2 regions of the Pseudomonas sp. 9.3L genome follow, and region 2 is predicted to be linked to the other one. Evidence: riboswitches for the same ligand, from Rfam matches in the RefSeq annotation. Region 2 holds a riboswitch; the other holds the start of a gene.
The links. Region 2 has a riboswitch for manganese ahead of mntP (manganese efflux pump MntP). Riboswitches for the same ligand answer to the same signal wherever they lie in the genome.
Positions count from the first base shown of each region.

Region 1: it holds a riboswitch for manganese, as region 2 does, so the genes downstream of both, AC4LE2_RS03850 (TMEM165/GDT1 family protein) here and mntP (manganese efflux pump MntP) in region 2, are expected to answer to the same signal.

Region 1 is NZ_JBZUBK010000001.1:850,757-861,349, forward strand. It holds gene AC4LE2_RS03840 (M48 family metallopeptidase) at 1-539, shown strand, start outside; gene AC4LE2_RS03845 (tellurite resistance TerB family protein) at 559-1,284, opposite strand; gene AC4LE2_RS03850 (TMEM165/GDT1 family protein) at 1,431-2,018, opposite strand; yybP-ykoY riboswitch at 2,029-2,222, opposite strand; gene AC4LE2_RS03855 (methyltransferase) at 2,262-3,260, opposite strand; gene AC4LE2_RS03860 (LysE family transporter) at 3,433-4,062, shown strand; gene AC4LE2_RS03865 (DUF1302 domain-containing protein) at 4,137-6,062, shown strand; gene AC4LE2_RS03870 (DUF1329 domain-containing protein) at 6,084-7,439, shown strand; gene pstS (phosphate ABC transporter substrate-binding protein PstS) at 7,604-8,617, shown strand; gene pstC (phosphate ABC transporter permease subunit PstC) at 8,688-9,683, shown strand; gene pstA (phosphate ABC transporter permease PstA) at 9,737-10,555, shown strand; gene pstB (phosphate ABC transporter ATP-binding protein PstB) at 10,555-10,593, shown strand, end outside.
Region 2 is NZ_JBZUBK010000001.1:1,567,488-1,578,080, reverse strand. It holds gene AC4LE2_RS07195 (molybdopterin molybdotransferase MoeA) at 1-1,015, opposite strand, end outside; gene moaB (molybdenum cofactor biosynthesis protein B) at 999-1,538, opposite strand; gene mobA (molybdenum cofactor guanylyltransferase MobA) at 1,611-2,225, shown strand; gene AC4LE2_RS07180 (YgdI/YgdR family lipoprotein) at 2,292-2,513, shown strand; gene AC4LE2_RS07175 (M10 family metallopeptidase C-terminal domain-containing protein) at 2,571-5,237, opposite strand; yybP-ykoY riboswitch at 5,419-5,593, shown strand; gene mntP (manganese efflux pump MntP) at 5,592-6,158, shown strand; gene AC4LE2_RS07165 (ATP-binding protein) at 6,203-8,122, opposite strand; gene AC4LE2_RS07160 (response regulator) at 8,241-8,633, opposite strand; gene AC4LE2_RS07155 (pseudouridine synthase) at 8,811-9,710, opposite strand; gene AC4LE2_RS07150 (transcriptional regulator) at 9,764-10,090, opposite strand; partial or broken gene AC4LE2_RS07145 (DUF393 domain-containing protein) at 10,379-10,587, opposite strand.

The sequences.
Region 1 (10,593 bases), 720 kb from region 2:
ATTCGGCCCAGTGGAGCTGGGAAGTGAATGTGATCAAGAGCGATGAGCTGAATGCCAACTGTGGGCCAGGCGGCAAGATCATCGTGTACACCGGGCTGATCGACTCGCTGAAGCTGACCGATGACGAGCTTGCCGCAGTGATGGGGCACGAAATTGCCCATGCCTTGCGTGAGCACGGGCGCGAGGCCATGTCCAAGGCCTATGGGATTCAAATGGCGCGGACCGGCGCCGGTGCCTTACTGGGCCTTGGCCAGGATAGCCTCGCCTTGGCCGACACCGTGGTGGAGTACAGCCTGACACTGCCTAACAGTCGCGCCAACGAGAACGAAGCCGACCTGCTGGGCCTGGAGTTGGCCGCCCGTGCCGGCTTTGATCCCAATGCTGCAATTAGCCTATGGAATAAAATGGCAGCGGCCGAAGCGGGCAAGGCGCCACCGGAGTTCACCAGCACTCACCCCTCAAGCACGCATCGCATCGCCGAGCTGCAGGCCGCCATTCCAAAAGTGCAGCCACTGTATCAGGCCGCCAAGAAGGGCTAACGCAGGTCAGAACAGGGGGCTATAGGCTACTATCGGATGCCGCTAGCCCCTTGGCCTGTTGTTCCAAGTGCGCTTTCAACTGCGGTGCCAGCCCCAACGCGGTTGCCAGTTCATCCAGGTAGGTACGTTCGGCAGCCTGCTGATCATCCACCACCAACACGCTGGCCAAGTACATTTCGGAGGCTATGCCAGGGTCGGTAGCATAGCGGGCAACGTCCACTACGCTCAGGGGCTTGGCGATTTCAGCTGCCAGCCAGCGTTGCAGTTCGGGGTCGTCCCCCTGTTTTTCGATCTGTTCTGAAATCTTTTGTTGCTCGTCGGCGTCAATGTTGCCATCGGCCTTGGAGGCGGCAATCAGTGCAAGCAGGATAGCGCGGCCGTGTAATTCGGCAGCAGGCCCTTCAAGGGTATCGATAGTGCTGAACGCCTGTTGCGAGGCTGACGGCTGTTGACGCTGCCAAGCCTGATACGCTTGAAACGCCATCATGCCCAGCGACGCCAGTGCAGCATATTTTCCGCCAGAGCGACGTTGCGAACCCGCCACGCCACCACCGAGCAGGCCGCCCAACAGGCCGCCCAGCCCGCCGAGGCCGCCACTAACGCCCCCGGTGCTGGTGGTGCCAGGGGCACCGCCGCCCAGCAAACCCCCTAGCAAACCACCAAGGCCTCCGGCGCCTTTAGGGCTGCTAGTGCCTGAGGCCTGGCTGCGGCGTAACAGTTTTTCGAGTAAGTCACTGGTATTCATGTGCAGTATCCAAGGGCAAGTGATAAGAAATGGCCAACCTTCGTCGCTATCGACTTAACGTCTTGACCCTCGACCGGAGCGGGTTGTTGCATCCAGGCGGCGCTATGACCACGCCTAGCCGTAATGGTGGAAGGGGCTGTTGCCCCTCAGCCCACCCAACCACTGACCTTCATCGCCTTATAGACCGCGAACGCCGCCAGTACAAAGAATGACAACGCCGCTAACCGGCGAATCATGGTGAGTGGCAGTTTGTCTGCGGCAAAGTTGCCCGCCAATACCACCGGTACGTTGGCTGCTAGCATGCCCAGGGTCGTGCCGATGATGACCCACAGCAGGTGAGGGTACTGGGCCGCGAGCATGACCGTCGCCACTTGGGTTTTGTCGCCGATTTCTGCCAGGAAGAAGGCGATCAATGTGGTCACGAAAGGCCCATAAGACTTACCGGTACGGCTCTCGTCGTCGTCGATCTTGTCAGGCACCAGGGTCCAGAGGGCCGTGGCGGTGAAGCTGGCTGCCAGAATCCAGTGCAGCACGGTGTCGGAGAGGACGTTACTGACGAAGGCGCCCAGTGCCCCGGCGGCCGCATGGTTGGCGAGGGTCGCGGCAACGATGCCTGCAATGATGGGCCAGGGCTTGCGGAAACGCGCGGCAAGAATAAGCGCCAACAGTTGGGTCTTGTCACCGATTTCGGCTAGGGCAACGACCCCGGTTGGGACAAGCAGGGATTCAAGCATCAGGCTTCCTACAGGGGCGGGTCAACACGACTATGACACGTACTACCTCCCCGCCCCGGGTAAGGTGAACGTGTCATAGGTCTGGTCAAACCGGCCGGTGCCGCTGATGGGCACGGGGGTCGCAGCGCCATGGCCTTCTGGCCAAGTATGTTGACGCATGCCTGTGAGCCAGGCTCACGGAGACTACTCCCCTAGGACGGTGCGGATTCTGCCTAGCCTGTGTCAGGAGTGCAAGACTTACCGTTATCGCAGCGCGCGGTACACCTTGAAGCCATCTGCCTGCGCCAGCACCGTGCAGTGGCGCAGGTGCGCCTCTATCAAGGGTTGGTAACGCAGGAAGCTGTTAGCAACCAAACGAAGCTGGCCGCCCGGCACCAGGTGTGCCGAGGCCCGTTGCAGAAGCGCCTCGCTAGCACGGTAATCGGTATGTACGCCGGTGTGAAATGGAGGGTTGGTGACGATTGCGCTCAGGCCTTGTGGCGCCGCTTCGATACCGTCGGCGCACAGTAACTCGGCCTCCAGGCCGTTGGCGGCCAGTGTAAGGCGAGCACTGGCGATGGCGAACGCATCCACATCCAGCAGGGTGACCCGTGCCTCTGGATAACGTCGCTTGAGCGCTGCGCCCAGTAGGCCTGCACCGCAACCGAAGTCGAGCAGGTGGTCGCCTGCCAGGCCGTTGAGGTGGCCCAGCAGCAAGCGCGTGCCACGGTCCAGGCGGCCATGGCTGAACACGCCCGGTAAGGTCACCACGTCAAGCGGGGCGGCCTCTGGTAGATCCAGGGTGAACCGTTGGGCGAGGCTGTTCAGGTCGGGTGCGGTCGGCGGCTGCACGACCGTGACTTCCCATAGCTGGCAATGGCGGGCGCTGTCCAGCTTGCGCGCCTTGCCAAAGGCCGACAGTTGGCGAGCAGCCCCCTCGATGCCACCGCGTTTTTCGCCTACCAGAAACAGGCTGCGCCCTTCCAGGCGGCTTGCCAAGGCTTGGAGCAGATAGGCTGTCAGCTCTCGCGCCTTGGGTAAAAATAGCACCGCAGCGGTAAGGTCGGTGTCAGGCGCAGTGACGCCGAAGCTCACGCGCTCAGCATGACGCTGAACCAACCCTGCATGGTCAGTGGCGTTCCAGCTCCACCCCAGCGCAGCAGGAAGCTGATCCAGCAGGCCGTCGGCGGACAGCCCGGCGATCAATACCTGACCCTCAAACAGATGGGCCTGGCGAAGCAGCACTTCACTGCGCGGGTCCATGGCAAGCTCCTGGCAAAACGCCAAGTCTACCAGAGGGGCGAGGTCAACTGGCACTGGCGGCGCCAGGGGAAGGGCAGTGATCGGCCGCTTCGCGGCTAACTGTATCTGTCGGCAGGGTACACGAGCAGATAAGCTAAACTGCTGGCGCGTGAAAGCACCTTAGGAGAGAGGCATGTATTGGAGTGAGTTCTTGGCGGTGGCCGCCATTCACCTGCTGGCCGTGGCCAGCCCTGGCCCGGACTTCGCCGTAGTGGTACGCGAGAGCGTGACCCATGGCCGCCAGGCCGGCACTTGGACCGCCCTGGGCGTAGGCTCAGCCATTTTCTTGCATGTGGGCTATTCGCTGTTAGGGATTGGCCTGATCGTTTCGCAATCGATCGTGCTGTTCAATGTCCTTAAATGGATGGCCGCCGCCTACCTGGTGTATATCGGCTTCAAAGCATTACGTGCGGGCCCTGCTGAAGCGAATGCGTGCGCGGCCCAAGGCACTGGCCCGGCCCGCACGCCCAAGGCTGCGTATGCTGCCGGGTTCATGACCAACGGGCTCAACCCCAAGGCGACCTTGTTCTTCCTCTCGTTGTTTACCGTGGTCATCAACCCGCATACGCCGCTGGGCGTCCAGGCGGGGTATGGGGTGTACCTGGCGGTGGCTACCGCTGCCTGGTTTTGCCTGGTTGCCCGCGTGTTTAGCCATCAGCGGGTACGTGATGGCTTTGCGCGCATCGGCCATTGGTTCGACCGTATCATGGGGGCCGCCTTGATCGCATTGGGCGTGAAGATAGCCACCAGCGAGCTGCATTGAGTTGCCGCTCAGCCCCTAGCCACGCTGGCAGCCCCTGGCCGCCTCGTTAACACGCATGCCCCGGAGTACTACCGATGATCCGTTCCTTGTGGCAGCGAGGCAGGCTGCCGCTGGCCGTGAGCCTTGCTTCTACCATTGCCTCACCCGCCTTCGCCGTGAGCTTTAACGTGGGGGAAGTGGAAGGGCAATTTGACTCTTCCTTGTCTATCGGCTCCAGTTGGTCCACCGCCCACCCCAATGCGCGCCTGATCGGCGTAAACAACGGCGGGCATGGCCTGTCGCAGACGGCTGACGATGGTCGCCTGAATTTCAAGAAAGGCGAGACCTTCTCCAAGATCTTCAAAGGCGTGCATGACTTGGAACTCAAGTATGGAAACACGGGGGTGTTTCTGCGCGGCAGCTATTGGTACGACTTCGAACTCAAAGACGAAGGCCGGCCGTTCAAAGCTGTTAGCGAACATGGGCGCAAAGAAGGCGCGAAGTCATCCGGCGCGCAGCTGCTGGATGCCTTCATCTACCACAACTATGCCATTGGCGACCTTCCCGGCACCGTGCGCCTCGGCAAACAGGTGGTGAGCTGGGGAGAAAGCACGTTCATCGGTAACGCCATCAACAGCATCAACCCGATTGATGTGTCTGCGTTTCGCAGGCCTGGTGCAGAGATCAAAGAGGGCCTGATCCCCGTCAATATGTTCTACCTGTCACAAAACCTGACAGACAACCTCTCCGCCGAAGGCTTCTACCAGTTGGAGTGGGACCAGACCGTCGCGGATAACTGCGGCACCTTCTTTTCCCAGTCAGATGTCATCGCCGATGGGTGCAGCAATAACCTTGCGGTATTGCGCAGCCGTTCGGCCCTCGACACCTCCCTGGCGACGACGGGCCTTTCACCTGCCGTGCGTGCCTCTGTGCTGAACAGCTTGGGCGGGCAGGGCGCGGCCTTCAGCGAAGAGGGGCTGGTGGTAACGCGAGGCCGCGACCGTGATGCACGTGACAGTGGCCAGTTCGGCGTGGCAATGCATTACAACGTCGAGCCGTTGGCGACCGAATTCGGCGCCTATTACCTGAATTACCACAGCCGCCTGCCGGTGTTCAGTGGCCAGGCCGGTGGCGCCAGTGCCTACAGCGCCGCCAACCTGGTGGGGTCGCTGGCCGGTGCAGGGGTGCCCACCGCCACGGCACGGGCCCTGGCCGCCACCTTGTTGCCTGTAGCCGTGAGCGGCAGCGGCCGCTACTTCGTGGAGTACCCCGAAGACATCCATTTATATGGCTTGAGCTTTTCTACCACGCTACCCACCGGAACCGCTTGGAGCGGCGAGCTGAGCTACCGCCCCAATGCGCCTGTGCAGATCAACACCACGGACATCCTGTATTCGGCGCTGTCGCCCCTGAGCCCAAACGTCTCGCAGCTGCAGGGTACGCCTGGGGCAGAGCAGTCTGGCTACCGCCGCAAAGAGATCACCCAGTTACAAACCACCTTCACCCATTTCTTCGACCAAGTGATGGGCGCAGACCGCCTGACCCTGGTGGGAGAGGTGGGCTGGACCCACGTGGGCGGTTTAGATAGCACCTCGTCGCTGCGCTATGGGCGCGACCCCAACTACGGCCCCGGCCCTTTGCCCAATGGGCAGTGCCAGGCGCTGAACGCCGGCACGCTGGCGGGAGGGCCGCAACAGGGCCTGAGCCGGTATTGCGAGAATGATGGATTCACCACCACCGACGCCTGGGGCTATCGGATGCGGGCGATCTGGGACTTCAACAACGCGATTGCCGGGATCAATCTCAAGCCCAGCCTGGCCTGGTCGCACGATGTAGACGGCTATTCGCCTGGCCCCGGAGGCAACTTCGAAGAAGGGCGCAAGGCGGTTAGCCTGGGCCTGGATGCCGACTATTTGCACACCTATACGGCAAGCCTGTACTACACCAACTTCTTCGACGGCAAGTACAGCACGGTGGATGACCGTGACTTCGTGGCCATGAGCGTCGGCATCAACTTCTAAAGGGATAACCGCATGAGTGCAATGAAGCCTGTGCTGTGGGCCTGCGCCTATGGCCTGACAATAATGGCGAGCACCGGGTGGGCGGCAGTACCTGAGGGCGAAGCCGCCAGGCTGGGCACTACGCTGACCCCCATGGGGGCCGAACCTGCGGGCAACGCCGAGGGCACGATCCCTGCCTGGGCACCGCTGCCCAAGACCGCAGGCGCGGTAGACGGCAAAGGGTTTCTCGCCAACCCCTATGGGCACGAGCAACCGTTATGGGTCATCGATGCCGCCAACGTTGATCGATACGCCAACAGGCTGTCGCCTGGGCAGGTGGCGATGATCAAGCGCTACCCGGACACCTACCGCCTGCCGGTGTACCCAGGGCACCGTGGCTCGACGGTGCCTGAGGCGGTGTTTGCTGCAATCAGGAAGAACGCTAGCCAGGCCCGGCTGGTTGCCGACGGTAACAGTGTGGAACACTTCAGTGCGGCCATACCGTTTCCCATTCCGCACAACGGGCTGGAGGTGGTGTGGAACCACATCACCCGGTATCGGGGTGGTGCCATCAGCCGTACGATCAATCAGGCCACGCCTCAGCCCAATGGCGCTTACACCTTGGTGTCGTTCAAGGATTCCTTCGTGTTTCGTGAGCGTATGAAGGGGTTCGACCCGGCCAACCCTGGCAATGTGCTGTCCTACTTCAAGCAGGAAATCACCGCGCCTGCGCGGCTGGCCGGCACGGTACTGCTGATCCACGAAACCCTTGACCAAGTGAAGGAGCCCCGCAACGCGTGGGTGTACAACGCCGGTCAACGCCGCGTGCGCAAAGCCCCGCAGGTCACCTACGACAGCCCCGGCACGGCGGCCGACGGCATGCGCACTGCCGACAACCAAGACATGTTCAACGGCGCCCCCGACCGTTACGACTGGGCACTGATGGGTAAGCGGGAGATGTATATCCCGGTCAATAGCTATGCACTGGACGCGCCTTCATTGACTTACGCCGATATCCTCAAGCCAGGGCACATCAACCAAGACCTGACCCGCTACGAGCTGCGCCGGGTATGGCACGTGGTCGCCACACTCAAGCCCGACGCTTCGCACCTGTACGCCAAGCGCGACTTTTATTTCGATGAGGACACTTGGCAAGCTGCTGAAGTAGACCACTACGACAACCAAGGCAAACTCTGGCGCGTGGCCGAGGCCCATGCTCAGGACTACTACAACTACCAAGTGCCCTGGACTACCCTGGAAACCCTGTACGACCTCAGTAATGGGCGCTACTTGGCGCTTGGGATGAAAAACCAGGAAAGGCATGCGTATAACTTCGAATACACGGCCAACCCCTCCGATTATTCGCCCAATGCGCTGCGCCAGGAAGGCATCCGCTAACACTCCGAGCAGGCCATTACAGCGGGTTGCCAGTAGGTGCAACCCGGCAATGTCCTAATGCCATGTTTTAAACAGACTGTCATCAAAAGGTCACATTCAAAGCATTAAATCAGCACGGCCAACTTCCGTGGAATGACTCCACCGGACCCAACTGAGGTGTTGCCGTGAATTTGCTGACCAAAAATCGCCTATCGATTTTGCTGGCTTCGCTGTGCCTTTCTGGCGCTGCCCATGCGACCGACGTTACCGGCGCGGGCTCAAGCTTTGTTTTCCCCGTACTCTCCGACTGGAGCAAGGAATATTCCAAGGGCAGCGGCAACCGTATCAACTACCAATCGATCGGGTCGGGTGGTGGCATCGCTCAAATAAAGGCAGCAACCGTAGACTTCGGCGCCTCCGATGCGCCGCTGAGTGCTGAAGACCTCAAGGCCGGTGGCCTGGGTCAGTTCCCTGTAGTGATCGGCGGGATCGTGCCGGTCGTTAACGTTGAAGGCGTAGAGCCCGGCCAGCTCAAGCTGGATGGCGATACCCTGGCCAAAATCTTCCAGGGCACCATCACCACCTGGAACGACCCGGCCATCGTCGCGCTTAACAGCGGCGTCAAGCTGCCAGGCGACAAAATCACTGTCGTGCATCGCTCCGATGGTTCCGGCACCTCGTTCAACTTCACCAACTACTTGCAAAAGGCCAGCTCCGACTGGAAAGCCGGCGCAGGCAGCACCGTGCAGTGGCCAGTAGGTGTGGGCGGCAAGGGTAACGAAGGTGTTGCTGCTTACGTGAAGCAGATCAAGGGTTCGATTGGCTATGTGGAATACGCGTATGCCAAGACCAACAAGATGGCCCATACCAAGATGAAGAACGCCGCTGGCAAGTTCGTAGCCCCGGATATGAAAAGCTTCCAGGCGGCCGCAGATACCGCGGACTGGGCCAACGCTCAGGACTTCAACCTGCTGATGGTCAACGCCCCGGGCGACGACGCCTGGCCTATCGCCGCAACCACGTGGGTGATCATGTACAAGCAGCCGAAAAACGCCGAGCAGAGCAAGGCCGCTTTGGACTTCTTCAAGTGGAGCATGGAAAAAGGCCAGGCTCAGGCTGAAGCCTTGGATTATGTAGCGCTGCCGGAAGGCTTGGTAAAACGCATCGAAGGCTACTGGCAGTCAGAGTTCGCCAAGTAACCGCAACCTGAAGCCATCCCTCAGCCGGCCCCGCGCCCGCTGGGGGATTTGCCATGAGTGGCCCTGACCGATGACCGACAACTCTCACGTGCTAACGTCCATGACCGCCGACCGCCATAGCGCAAGCGAAGCGCGCGCGGCAAAGGATCAACGTCACGACATCTGGTTCCGCCGTACCGTCTGCGGCGCGGCCATGCTGGTGTTACTGCTGTTAGCCAGTATTGCAGGCTCTACCCTCTGGGGTGGGAGCGAAGCCTTTCGTACCTTCGGGCTGGATTTCCTCACCACCACTGACTGGAATGCCGTAACTGGCCAGTTTGGTGCGGTAGTGCCGGTGTACGGGACGCTGGTGACCTCTTTCCTCGCGCTGCTGATCGCCGTACCGGTGAGCTTCGGCATCGCGATCTTCCTGACCGAAGTTGCGCCGCCTTGGTTGCGCATGCCGATCGCCTCCGCCATCGAGCTGCTGGCAGGGATCCCTTCGATTATCTACGGCATGTGGGGGCTGTTTGTGTTCGCGCCCTTCATGGCGCAACACCTGTCCCCCTGGATCAATGACAATTTGGGCGCGATTCCCGGCATCGGCGCGCTGTTCCAAGGGCCGCCGCTGGGTATCGGTACGCTAACGGCCGGTATCGTACTGGCCATCATGATCATTCCCTTCATTACGTCGGTAATGAACGAGGTGTTCCGCACCGTGCCTGTGGCCCTGAAGGAATCTGCCTACGCCTTGGGTGGCACCACCTGGGAAGTGGTGTGGGACATCGTGCTGCCTTATACCCGCACCGCCGTGGTGGGCGGCGTGTTCCTTGGCCTGGGTCGGGCACTGGGCGAGACCATGGCCGTAACCTTTGTACTCGGCAACGCCCATCAACTGTCCGCCTCGTTGCTGATGCCTAGCAGCTCTATCGCCTCGGTCATCGCCAACGAATTCAGTGAGGCCTATACCGACCTGCATCGCTCGTCGCTGATTGGCCTGGGCTTCCTGTTGTTCGTCGTTACCTTCATCGTGCTGGCCTGCGCCCGCCTGATGCTGATGCGCCTGTCGCGCAAGGAGGGTTTGTGAGTTCACCCAACGAAAACCTCTACCGGCTGCGCAACTTCAAGAACAAGCTGGCCATGGTCCTGAGCTGCGGCGCTACCTTGTTTGGCCTGTTGTGGTTGGTGTGGATCTTGTTCACCACCCTGATCAATGGCTTCGAGGCGCTGGGCACTGCACTCTTCACGGAGATGACGCCACCGCCAGGCAGCCCTGGCGGCCTGGCCAACGCGTTCTTCGGCAGCGCCTTGATGTCGTTGATTGCCCTGGTGATCGGTACGCCCATTGGCTTGATGGCCGGTGTCTGGCTGGCTGAATTCGCCCGTCACAGCAAGCTGGGCACAGCGGTGCGCTTCATCAACGACATTCTGTTGTCCGCACCCTCCATCGTGCTGGGTTTGTTCATCTATACCGCCTTCGTATTGCCGGTCAGTGCCCTGACCAATCACCAGGTAGGCTTCTCTGCCCTGGCGGGTGCGTTGACGCTGGCCCTGCTGGTGATCCCGGTAGTGGTGCGCACTACGGACGAAATGCTTCAACTGCAACCTTCCACCATGCGTGAAGCGGCACTGGCGTTAGGTGTGCCGCAGTGGAAGCTCACCCTGCAGATCGTTCTGCGCGCGGCCCGCGCGGGCGTAGTTACCGGCGTTCTACTGGCCCTTGCCCGCATCACGGGCGAAACCGCGCCGCTACTGTTTACCGCATTCGGTAACCAGTTCTGGAGCAGTGACATCTTGAAACCCATGGCCAGCGTACCTGTGGTGATTTTCCAGTACGCCATGAGCCCCTTCGACGACTGGCATGCCTTGGCCTGGGCGGGCGCCCTGGTGCTCACACTGTTCGTGCTGACGCTCAGCCTGCTTTCTCGTCTTATTCTTTTGCGCGGTAGGTCCAATTGATGAATACCCTCGCCCCCACACGAACCAAGATCCAGGTG
Region 2 (10,593 bases):
CAATCACGTCGTAGCGTCGAGGGTGCACCTGAGCGCAACCCATGCGCCGCAGCAAGTAAGGCCGCGCCAGCAGCGCAAAGGTTACCAGCGTAGACGCCGGGTTGCCGGGCAGCCCGATCACTACCGTGCCCTGGTAGTGGCCCACAGTCAGTGGCTTGCCTGGTTTGATCGCCAACTTCCATAAGGCCAGCTCACCGTCTTCACGCAGCGCATGGCCGAGAAAATCTGCTTCGCCAACGGACACCCCGCCTGTTGTGAGGATCACATCTACACCCTTAAGCTCGGCCAAGGTATGTCGCGTCAAGGCCAAGTCATCAGCAACGATGCCTGCGTCTATGACCTCACACCCGCTGCGGGCCAGCCAAGTGCACAGCAATTGCCGGTTGCTGTTGTAAATCTGGCCTGGGGCCAAAGGCATGCCCGGTGCCACCAGTTCGTCGCCGGTTGACAGCACCGCAACGCGCGCTTTGCGCCTAACAGTGAGCAGCGCCCTGCCGAGGGTGGCCGCCAGGCCCAACTCGATGGGCCCTAGGCGAGTGCCTGCTTCCAGCACGCGGTCGCCGGCCCGGCATTCCTGCCCCTGGGGCCTGACGTTCAAGCCTGCACGTGCTGGCTGGGTGAACACCACCCGGCCATCGGCGCCTACTTGAGCGTTTTCTTGCATCTGCACACAGTCCGCGCCTTCAGGCAATGGCGCGCCGGTGAAGATACGGGCACAGGTTCCAGGCTGAAGCGCCCCAGGGGCATGCCCGGCGAGGATGCGGGCAGAGACCAGCATGGGCTCGCCGGCCCCGTCAGCACTGGCGAGCGCATAGCCGTCCATGGCGCTGTTGGGCCACGCGGGCAGGTCCGCAGGGGCAATAAGCGGCGCGGCAAGTACCCGGCCATCGGCGGCCTCCAGGGGCAAGGTTTCACTGCCGACCAGTGGTGTGGCGTCAGCCATTGCCAGCAATCGCTCGACGGCGTCGCCCAGCGGCATCAGGCCGCGCTGGCCTGGCTCAGCCACGGGTGCCACACGGGGTAGCCTGCTTGAGGTGCGGCACGAAATTGCACGGGCGATGACGGTTGTCCAATTGCTCGGCCAATATGCCATCCCAGCCGGTGCGACAGGCATTGGTCGATCCCGGCAAGCAGCACACTAAAGTGCCGTTGGCGAGGCCCGCGAGCGCGCGGGACTGAACCGTCGAGGTACCGATATCCGCGACTGAAATCTGTCTAAACAGCTCACCGAAACCGTCGATGTGTTTGTCCAGCAGGCACGCCACCGCTTCCGGTGTGCTATCGCGCCCGGTAAACCCGGTACCGCCGGTAATAAGCACCACTTGTACTTCGTCATCGGCAATCCAGGTGGCCACCTGAGCGCGAATCTTGTAGAGGTCATCCTTGAGCAGTACCCGTGCTGCCAGCCCATGGCCGGCAGCGGTCAAACGGTCTACGAACAGTTGACCGGAGGTATCGGTGTCTTGGGTACGGGTGTCACTGACCGTCAATACAGCAATATTGAGGGATACAAAGGGGGCGTCGGCCTTGGCACTCATGGCACGTTCCAGTTGTTGAGGAAAACGCCGGGTGTTATATCACAGCCACCCTCCCTTCGCCTTGAGCCCGCCATGGATTCGCAACCTGCCACCTCGCTACCACCCTCTGTGCTGCTGCTTGCCGGTGGCCAGGGCTTACGAGTAGGAGGCGCGGACAAAGGCCTGCTCCCCTGGAAAGGCACGGCCATGATCGAGCATTTGCACAGGCGGGTGCGGCCACTCACGGACGATGTGATTATTTCCTGCAACCGCAATACAGATCGCTACGCCCCGTACGCCGACCAGCTAGCCACAGACAGCGAGCCTGGGTTTCCAGGGCCCATGGCCGGGTTGCGCGCAGGGCTGGCGCTGGCCAGGCATTCCCGGCTGCTGGTGCTGCCTTGCGATGTGCCCGGCGTGGACGATGCCTTGCTGTGTGCCATGCTGGCCGCCCATGCGCAGCAGCCTGAGGTGCCTTTGATCGTTCGCCAGGGAGGAAAATGGGAGCCCTTGTTGTGCGTAGTGCCGTGCGCCCTGCGTGCAGCGTTCGACAGTGCCTGGGCCCAGGGCGAGCGAAGCCCTCGACGCGTACTGCTGGCCCATACGCCCCAAGCGCTGGACTGCCCGGCCGACGACCCCCGGCTGCGCAACCTCAACACCCTGTTGCTGATGCAGACCCAAGGCGATGCGCAGGACTCACTCGCGTGAGGAACTTGCTCGGGCCCGCTGCGTCTTAACGGGGTTAACACACACTAGCCTTTCCGGAGACACGACATGTCCAACAGGATCCTTCCCGCCCTTTTGCTCGCAGCTGGCCTGGCCACCTTGGCGGGATGCTCCACGCCCACGGTCATCACGCTCAACGACGGCCGTGAAATCCAGGCGGTTGACACGCCTAAGTACGATGATGATTCCGGGTTCTACGAAATCGAGCAGCTTGACGGCAAGCAGACCCGGGTCAATAAAGACCAGGTACGTACCGTTAAAGAGCTGTAACGCTTCGCCCAGCGCCCTCTCGCACGTCTGAATGTGCTGAGGGCGCTGGTATCGCTGTTATGAAAGGGTGAGCGTCGAGTCAGGGTGTGCCAGCCCTAGCACTGTTACTTCACTGTGAGCCGGCATGGCTGCGGTTGCCACTGCAGTGTCGAGCGCTGGCGGTGTGGCGGCAAACACAAAGTTGTCCGCCGTCAGCGTTGCCTTGAAATCCCCCGCGAGCGAAACCTCAAATTGACGCCCAGCGCTATCTGCTTCGCTTGACTGCACATACGTACGGTCAGTGTTAGCGCTATAGGTGAGCTTCAAAGTGCCATTGTAGCCGTCGCCTAGCCCCGTGAACCCCAAGGCTGATACGTCGATACGGTCTGCTGATACGAGAAAGTCGCTGAACAAGGAATCACCGATCAGATCAGCGGCACCATGGTAGCTGTCGCTCACCTTCTGGTACACGAAGGTGTCGGCGCCGCTTTCGCCATGCAACTGGTCAGCGCCACCGCCGCCAATCAACACGTCGTCACCGGCACCGCCCCACAGGGCATCGAAACTGTCGCCGCCCACCCGCCGCTCATTCAGCGGACCGCCGGAAGTACCTGAGCCGCCATGAGACTCCCGCTCGGCATTGGGAGCGGGTATCGAGGGCGCCAGAATGAAGGCGTCAGCGGTGGTGCCCCGGTTATCGTTCAAAAAACCACTCGTGAGCAGGGTGAGTGCGAAGCGGTTACCGGCTTCGTCGGCGTCGAGGGACTCGATCGTGGTCAGCCCCGTATCGCTACTATAGGACCAGGTCAATGTGCCGTTGTGGCCGTTCCCGATGCCGGTGAAACCTAGCGCAGAGACATCGATCAGGTCGCCCGCTCCTTGGCTGAAGTCCATTAGCAGATCAACGTGCCGGCTACCGTCGTTATCGTTGATATAGCTGTCGCTCAGCGCCTTGTAAACGAACGTGTCGTGGCCCTCACCGCCCGTTAGCCGGTCTGCACCGGCATCGCCCTGCAAACGGTCGTCCCCTGATCCGCCACCAAGGGTATCGTCGCCCTCGCGACCTATCAGCAGCGCACCGCCCTCGCGAGTGGTCGTGAAGGTATCGGCGCGGTTGCTACCGACCCAGCGGCCGTAGAAATTAGCGTCGGTCAGGCTGCCTTGGTAATCGCCGCTCAGCGCCAGCTTGAACCGGTAGCCATCGGCGTCGGCGTCCAGGCTTTGCAGGTAGGTGGTGTTGCTGCTGCTGTTATAGCTGAGCTGCAGCGTGCCGTTGTGGCCATCGCCCAGGCCTTTGAGGCGAAGAGCAGTAAGGTCCAGCTGGTCGTGGGCCGAATCGAAGTCCAGGATGCGGTCGTGGGTATCGCCAGCAGCACTGGCGTAGCTGTCCTGCCGACGGGCGTACACGAACACGTCATCGCCCGAGCCGCCGGTGAGGCGGTCCGCGCCCTGCCCCCCGTCTAGCACGTCATTGCCAGCCCCGCCGTCCAGCACATCGCGGCCGCGGCCTGCGTGCATCACTTCTGTGCTCGGCGTACCCACAAGGTGGTCGGCGCCGTCGCTGCCCAAAAACGTAAAGGTGATCTTTTGGGAGTTAGCAGTCATATGATCAATATCACTGATCGCCTGCCCCTGCTGCGTGTGGCTGATGACGTTGCCGTAAAACGGTCGGTAATAGGAGCCCTCGGAAGCATAGCGATCTTCCAGCCCATAGGTTGACTGGTCGCTGCCAACGATAACGTTGTCCGCCAGGTCGTAGTTTTTATCCGCGGTGTAGGCCTGCCCCTGAGCGTTGGTGAAGGCATCCACAAGGATCTCTGCGGCAGGGCCACGCTGCGCGTTATCGTGGATGTAGTTCTGGTAAACCGCCGCATAGTCGGTGCCGAGCAAGGCAATGCCTTCCTTGCCATTGCCATAAACTTCAGTGTGGCTCACACCAATGCCTTGGAACCCCTGAATCTGAATGCCGGCACCACCGTTGCCATGCACCGTGCCACCCACGATGCCGCCCTGCACGAACAGGTGTTGCGAGGCCACCCCTGTCAGCAAGACCCCATTGCCAGCGTTGTCGTACGCGTCGTTGCTCGAAAACGTAAAGGGGCTGGAGTTTCCAACGCCTCCGACCATATCGAACCCGTCACCCTGGTTTCGATAAGCCTTGTTGTCGCTGAAGGTGATGTCGTCTGGGCGTACCTGCTCAACCTTGAACTCAGTGGCAAAACCGTCGCCATCGTTGTCATGGGCCAAGCTGTCAGACACCCGCGCGTTTGTCGTGAGCGCTTGGGCGCGTAGCCCGTCGCCACTGAAGTTCTGCAACTCCACGCCCGCAACACTTAGGCCTGTGGTATGGGCCTTGTCACCGGTCGCGCTACCGGTAACGATGCCATCTACCGTGCCACTGGTGTTGGCCTTGTTGCCGTCCAGGGTCAGGTTGCTGATGGTCGCCCCTGTGGTGTTGGCATTGGCTACGGTGTGAATCAGCCCCGCCACGTCAGTACTGGAACCGTCGGCCAGCTTGAGGGTGGTCAGCCCCATGCGTTCGCCGTTGAGCGTCACGTTGCTTTTGAGGGTTAGCGAGCCGCCGTCACTGTTGGCGCCACTGACGATGTAGGTGCCGTGGGGCAGATACACTTCCCCGCCGCCCGCCTTCGCGGCGGCATTGATCGCTTTTTGAATGGCCAGGGTATCGTCGCCGACACCATCACCCTTGGCACCGAAGTCCATCACATTAAAGGTCGTGGTCATTATTCAGCCCTGTTAGTAGAAAAAGAACGCCGAACGACAACCGCGAAGCTGACCTGACTATCAGGCTCACCTGCAAGGTAAGCGGCAGCTCTGTGACCGCTGCGGCTACACCGGGTTCGTGATTCAGACCACAGACGTTTTTTTCACAACCCCAATGGCACCATCACCGCCCCACTAGGGACCCCGTTGGGGAGTAGCCTGCCCAGGACTTGCATCCTGGAGCGTTCGTATCAACATTCTCGGCCGTAAGCCGTGGTACGAACACCGTCGTGGTTGGCGAGACCAGCGATACCTCCATGCCTAAGGTCGGGCGTGTGGCGGTGTCGTTGACTCAGTGCCCGGCCGGACGTCACCGTGAACCCTTTATCCCTTTTGTTCGTAGCCCTTGCCATGTCCACTGACGCGTTCGCGGCAGCCATCGGCAAAGGCTCCAGCCTGCACAAGCCACGCCTGCGTGATGCCTTGCGTACCGGGCTTATCTTTGGCGTGATCGAGGCGATTACCCCCATCATTGGCTGGAGCATCGGGCGCGCGGCCAGCCACTGGGTCGAACGTTGGGATCACTGGATCGCCTTTGGCCTGCTGCTGGGCTTGGGCGCTCATATGATCTACAACGGGCTCAAGCAGGAGGTGGAGGAAGCCGAGAAGCCAAAACGTCATTCTGCGATGCTGTTGGTCGCCACCGCCGTGGCCACCAGTATCGATGCCCTCGCTGTAGGCGTAGGCCTGGCGTTCGTCAACGTCAATATTCTAGTGGCCGCCTCAGCCATCGGCCTGGCAACTACCCTGATGGTGACCCTCGGGGTAATGCTGGGGCGTGTGCTGGGTACCCTGGTGGGCAAGCGCGCAGAGACTGTCGGCGGCCTGGTACTGATCGTCATAGGTGCCACGATTCTCTACGAGCACTTGTCAGCGGCCTGACCATCGCCCTGCGCGGTTGGGGTACGGAAGCCTGCGGGCGCTCTTCAGGCGCCCGTCATCAATGTATCAACTGCGGCCTTGAGGTCTGTCCAGGTGAAGGGCTTGAGTAGCAGCTGCACTTGCCCTGGATCGAATGCCGCTGCAGGCACTGCATTTTCCGAAAAGCCGGTGATAAACAACACCTTCAAACCAGGGTGCGCGTGCAGGGCACGGGTGGCGAGCTCATCACCACTCATGCCCCCCGGCATGCCGATGTCAGTGACCATCAGTTTCAACTCCGGAAACCGGGCCAATTGCTCCAAGGCGCCTTGCGCCGCATCGGCCTTGTACACCTCATAGCCCTCTTCCTCCAGCACTTCGCTGACCAAGGTACGGATAGCCATCTCATCGTCCACCACCAGTACTTGCCCTTGGGCCAGCTTATTGGGCACTAGCCCTTCGGCAACCGAGTGACTGGCCGTTTCCGGTAAGGGGCCGGTGTAGAGCGGCATGAACACACTCACCGTCGTGCCTTTGCCAGGCACCGATTCGATCCGCGCGTCCCCAGAGGATTGACGCGCGAAGCCATACACCATCGACAGGCCCAGGCCTGTGCCTGCGCCCAGAGGTTTGGTGGTAAAGAAGGGATCGAAGGCGCGCTCCAGCACCTCGATGGGCATACCAGTGCCGGTGTCCGTTACCTGGATCAACAGATAGTCGCCAGCAGTGAGCGGCGCGCCTACCACTGGCGCACGGACCGTGGCCTGGCTGACCTTCACCGTCAGGTTACCGCCTTGGGGCATGGCGTCCCTGGCATTGATGCACAGGTTCAGTAGGGCGTTTTCCAACTGGTGCGCGTCGCAACAGCACCATAGCGGTACCGGCGGCAATACCAGCGTGAGCTCGATCCGCGGTGTTAGGGTGCGGCTAATCAGGTCGGTCATACCCCGCACCAGCGCTGCCGGTTCGATCAGCTTGCTGTCCAGGGTTTGGCGCCGGGCGTAGGTCAATAACCGATGAGTAAGCGCGGCTGCCCGCACCGACGCGCTCTGGGCCATACCAATGTAGCGCTCCAGGCCCTCGATGCGGCCTTGGCTAACTCGCAGGTTCAGCAGCTCCAGGCTGCCACTGATCACGCTTAGCAAATTATTGAAGTCGTGGGCGAGCCCACCGGTAAGTTGGCCAATGGCTTCCATCTTCTGGCTTTGGCGCAACTGAGAACTCACGTGCTCCAGCGCTTCCTGCCGCTCTTTGGCCTGAGTAATGTCCCTGGCCACGGCAAAATACTTGCCGTCCCGCCGCGCGATACGCCAGTTCAAGTGCAAGCGCGCGCCGTTTTTTCGCAAGCCCTCGGTATCCAGCTCTACCGCCCCACGTTCGCTCAACCCACGCAAGGCGTCGGCTAGCTCAAGGGGCGAAATAAAGTCCGAGAAGGTGCCGCCTTTCAACTCAAGCTCGGTCCAGCCAGTGTTAGCCGACCACGCAGGGTTCATCGCTAACAGCTCGCCTTTACCTGACAACGCGCAGATGAGGTCGGGAGATACGTTCCATACGCCATCGCGCTCTTGGGTGCGGCGCTCCACCTCCTCTTCCAGGCGTTGATTGATTCGCGACACGCTGTTCAGGCTCTGGCGCAAAAAAGCACACACCACCGCCATGACGAAGCTCACCACACCAAAGCTCAAGGTGTTTGCCCAAGCAGTCCAGTTACGGTCAAAGCCCACTGGCCCTATGAACAGATATTGCGCGGACAGCACTGCAATGACCGTCCCTAATGCCGACGGCCCTACCCCAAAGCAAAAGCCTGAAAACATTAAACCTGGGATGAAAAACAGATAAGGCAACGCCGTACTGGGTAGCTGCGCCCTCAGCGCACAGCACAGGCCGATCACCACGGCAGTGCCCACATAGCGAATCGGCCGATTATGCTCGATGCGAGCGAGCCGAAGGGTAACGGCCAGCAGTGCGGAGAACGGGGTGGGCAAGGGGTGACTCCAGGTAGGCAATCAGGCGGGCGGCAGAGCTTGCTACCCTTTGGCACATTATCGACCACGCCTGCCCGGCCTTTAACTCGGCGTAGGCCGGAATGGGCAGCGCCACACGTCAGCCGATAGAGAAACGCGCCTTGACCATCGCGGTCAGCTGCATCAACGACCAGGGCTTGGGCAAAAAGGAGGCATTGGCGGGAAGCTCACAGCTCGGGCTTGCCGAATAGCCGCTGGTAATGATGACAGGCAACTCAGGCCGTTGCGCGTACACCGCATGGGCGAGGTCCCAACCGGTCAGGCGGCCAGGTGTCATCACATCCGTGACGATAAGGCCCAGGGTTTGGCAGGATTCGAAGGCTTTCAAGCCAGCATCCACCGTGCCCACCGCCTCTACGCGCGCACCTGCCTCAGAGATCACTTCAATCAACAAGGAACGCAGGAGTTCGTCGTCTTCTACAACAAGGACGATAGGTTTGAGAGGCTCGGGCAACGCACTGGAGAGGGTCATATCGGGATCATCACACGCCCACCCTCGCTTGGAGACGGGTGGCCGACCAGATACACGCTTTGTACAGCTTCCTGAACACCTGCGTGGATAGTCAACGAGGCAGTACAACTCTCGTATAACACGTCGTAGACCGTAAAGCATGCGGTGGCGAAGGCACTAACCTCACCAGATCGGTAGCTAGCGATTTAACAGCAAGTGCAGTTGACTATGAAACGAGCGGGCCTGGCCTGTCAGCGGATCGTTGAACGCCAGTGCGCGGGCCAACAGTTGCAACGGGTTAGAGAGATCGTCCACCTGGCCAACCGGCATCACTTCAGGGTAGAAGGGATCATTGCAGATAGGTGCGCCCAACGCTGCCATATGTACCCGCAACTGGTGGGTGCGACCGGTGATGGGTGATAGCCGGTAGCGCCAAAGGGCGCTATCCGAGGGCTCGGCCTGTATGTGGGTTTCACTGTTAGGCTCGCCGGCGACCTCCTTCATGCAAAAGAACGGTACCCCTCTCGCGATTCGGCTTTGCCGAATGTGCGGAAACGAGAGCCCTGGCAAAGCCGGAGCCACCGCTTCGTAGGTTTTGTCGATACGGCGCATGGGAAACAATTGCTGATAGGCGCCACGGGTGTCTGGATTAGTTGAAAACATGACCAGCCCGGCTGTGTGCCGATCGATCCGGTGCAGCGGCACGAGATGAGTATTGCCTGTGGTTTTGATGAGCCTGCGGAGCAGGGTTTGCTCCACGAACTCGCCTGCGGGCGTGACCGGAAGAAAATGTGGTTTGTCAGCAATCAACAGGTGCTCGTTCTGGAACAGCACCTGCTCTTTCACTGGGATGACACGCTCGGCAGGCACCTCTCGGTAATAATGCACGCGCATGCCTGCGCGGTAAGGTTGTTGCGACGAGACCGGCTGCCCTTGAGCATCCAGCACCTTGCCCCGGGCGAAGCGATCAACCCATTGTGCTCGTGTAACCGCCGGGAAATGGTCCGCCAGACAGTCCAGTACGAAAACCCACACGCCGCTAGGCAGACATAGCGTACTGGCTTGAGAATGAGAAGGGTCGAAGGGCTTGGCAGGCATCAGAGGGGTCCATTGCATCAGTGGGCTGGATTATCCCTTGCCCACGCCTGCCTTTACAGCACTACGCTGTGTATCTGGCCTGACGCCGTTACCTTGGCCTGCGCCTGCAGCCATCGTAATACCTCGACTGCGTCCCAACGTGCAGGGTCGAACAATGCATAGGCAAGGCCTTGAAAGCCCACGACGTCCAGGCGCTGGTGGTAGCCCGCTCGCTGAAACAAGGCTTCTATCTCAGCGAAGCAGGCGTTGAAATGCACCTTGCCGAACGGTGTCTTGCCCTCCATGACCAGGCCATCCGTTCGCAGGCCCAGCACGGCGCCTGAAACAGCGTCGGGCGACATGCCGTTCACGCTGGCTTTGAGCTGCTGAATATTGATCACGGTGCTTCCTTAATACTGGCGCAAGCTGCTTGATACTGTATTTTTATACAGCATATAAACAACAGGTGGTAAACGCAACGCTGCCATTCACCTGCTCGCACAATCCATTCCCGGCTACGTTCTCTACACCCGCCTATGAAGACATACCACCAGCCCCTGCCTGCGGGCTTTAGGGGAGGCTATTACCGACCTAAGCTAAAACCGGCGACCTCTATCTTGCCTACCCCACCACTTGGAGCTCAATGAGGAAGCGTTACGCTGAGTGTTCCTAAAGATTGCAGCGATACGTTAGTGGCTATCGCGCGGGGGCCGGTCATGTGGCGCCCGGTCAGGGCCCGGCATAGCGCAGCTGTCATTGCGGCAGCGAGCACCGCCATCGGGGTGAGGGAGCCAGACAGGTGCGGACGCCAGCGGCAAAAGAGTCGATAACCTACGTTGAGTAGCGGCCTTATAAAACGCCAGAACAAGGGGGCCGCCCAGGCACCCAAGCCTGCAGCGCAACA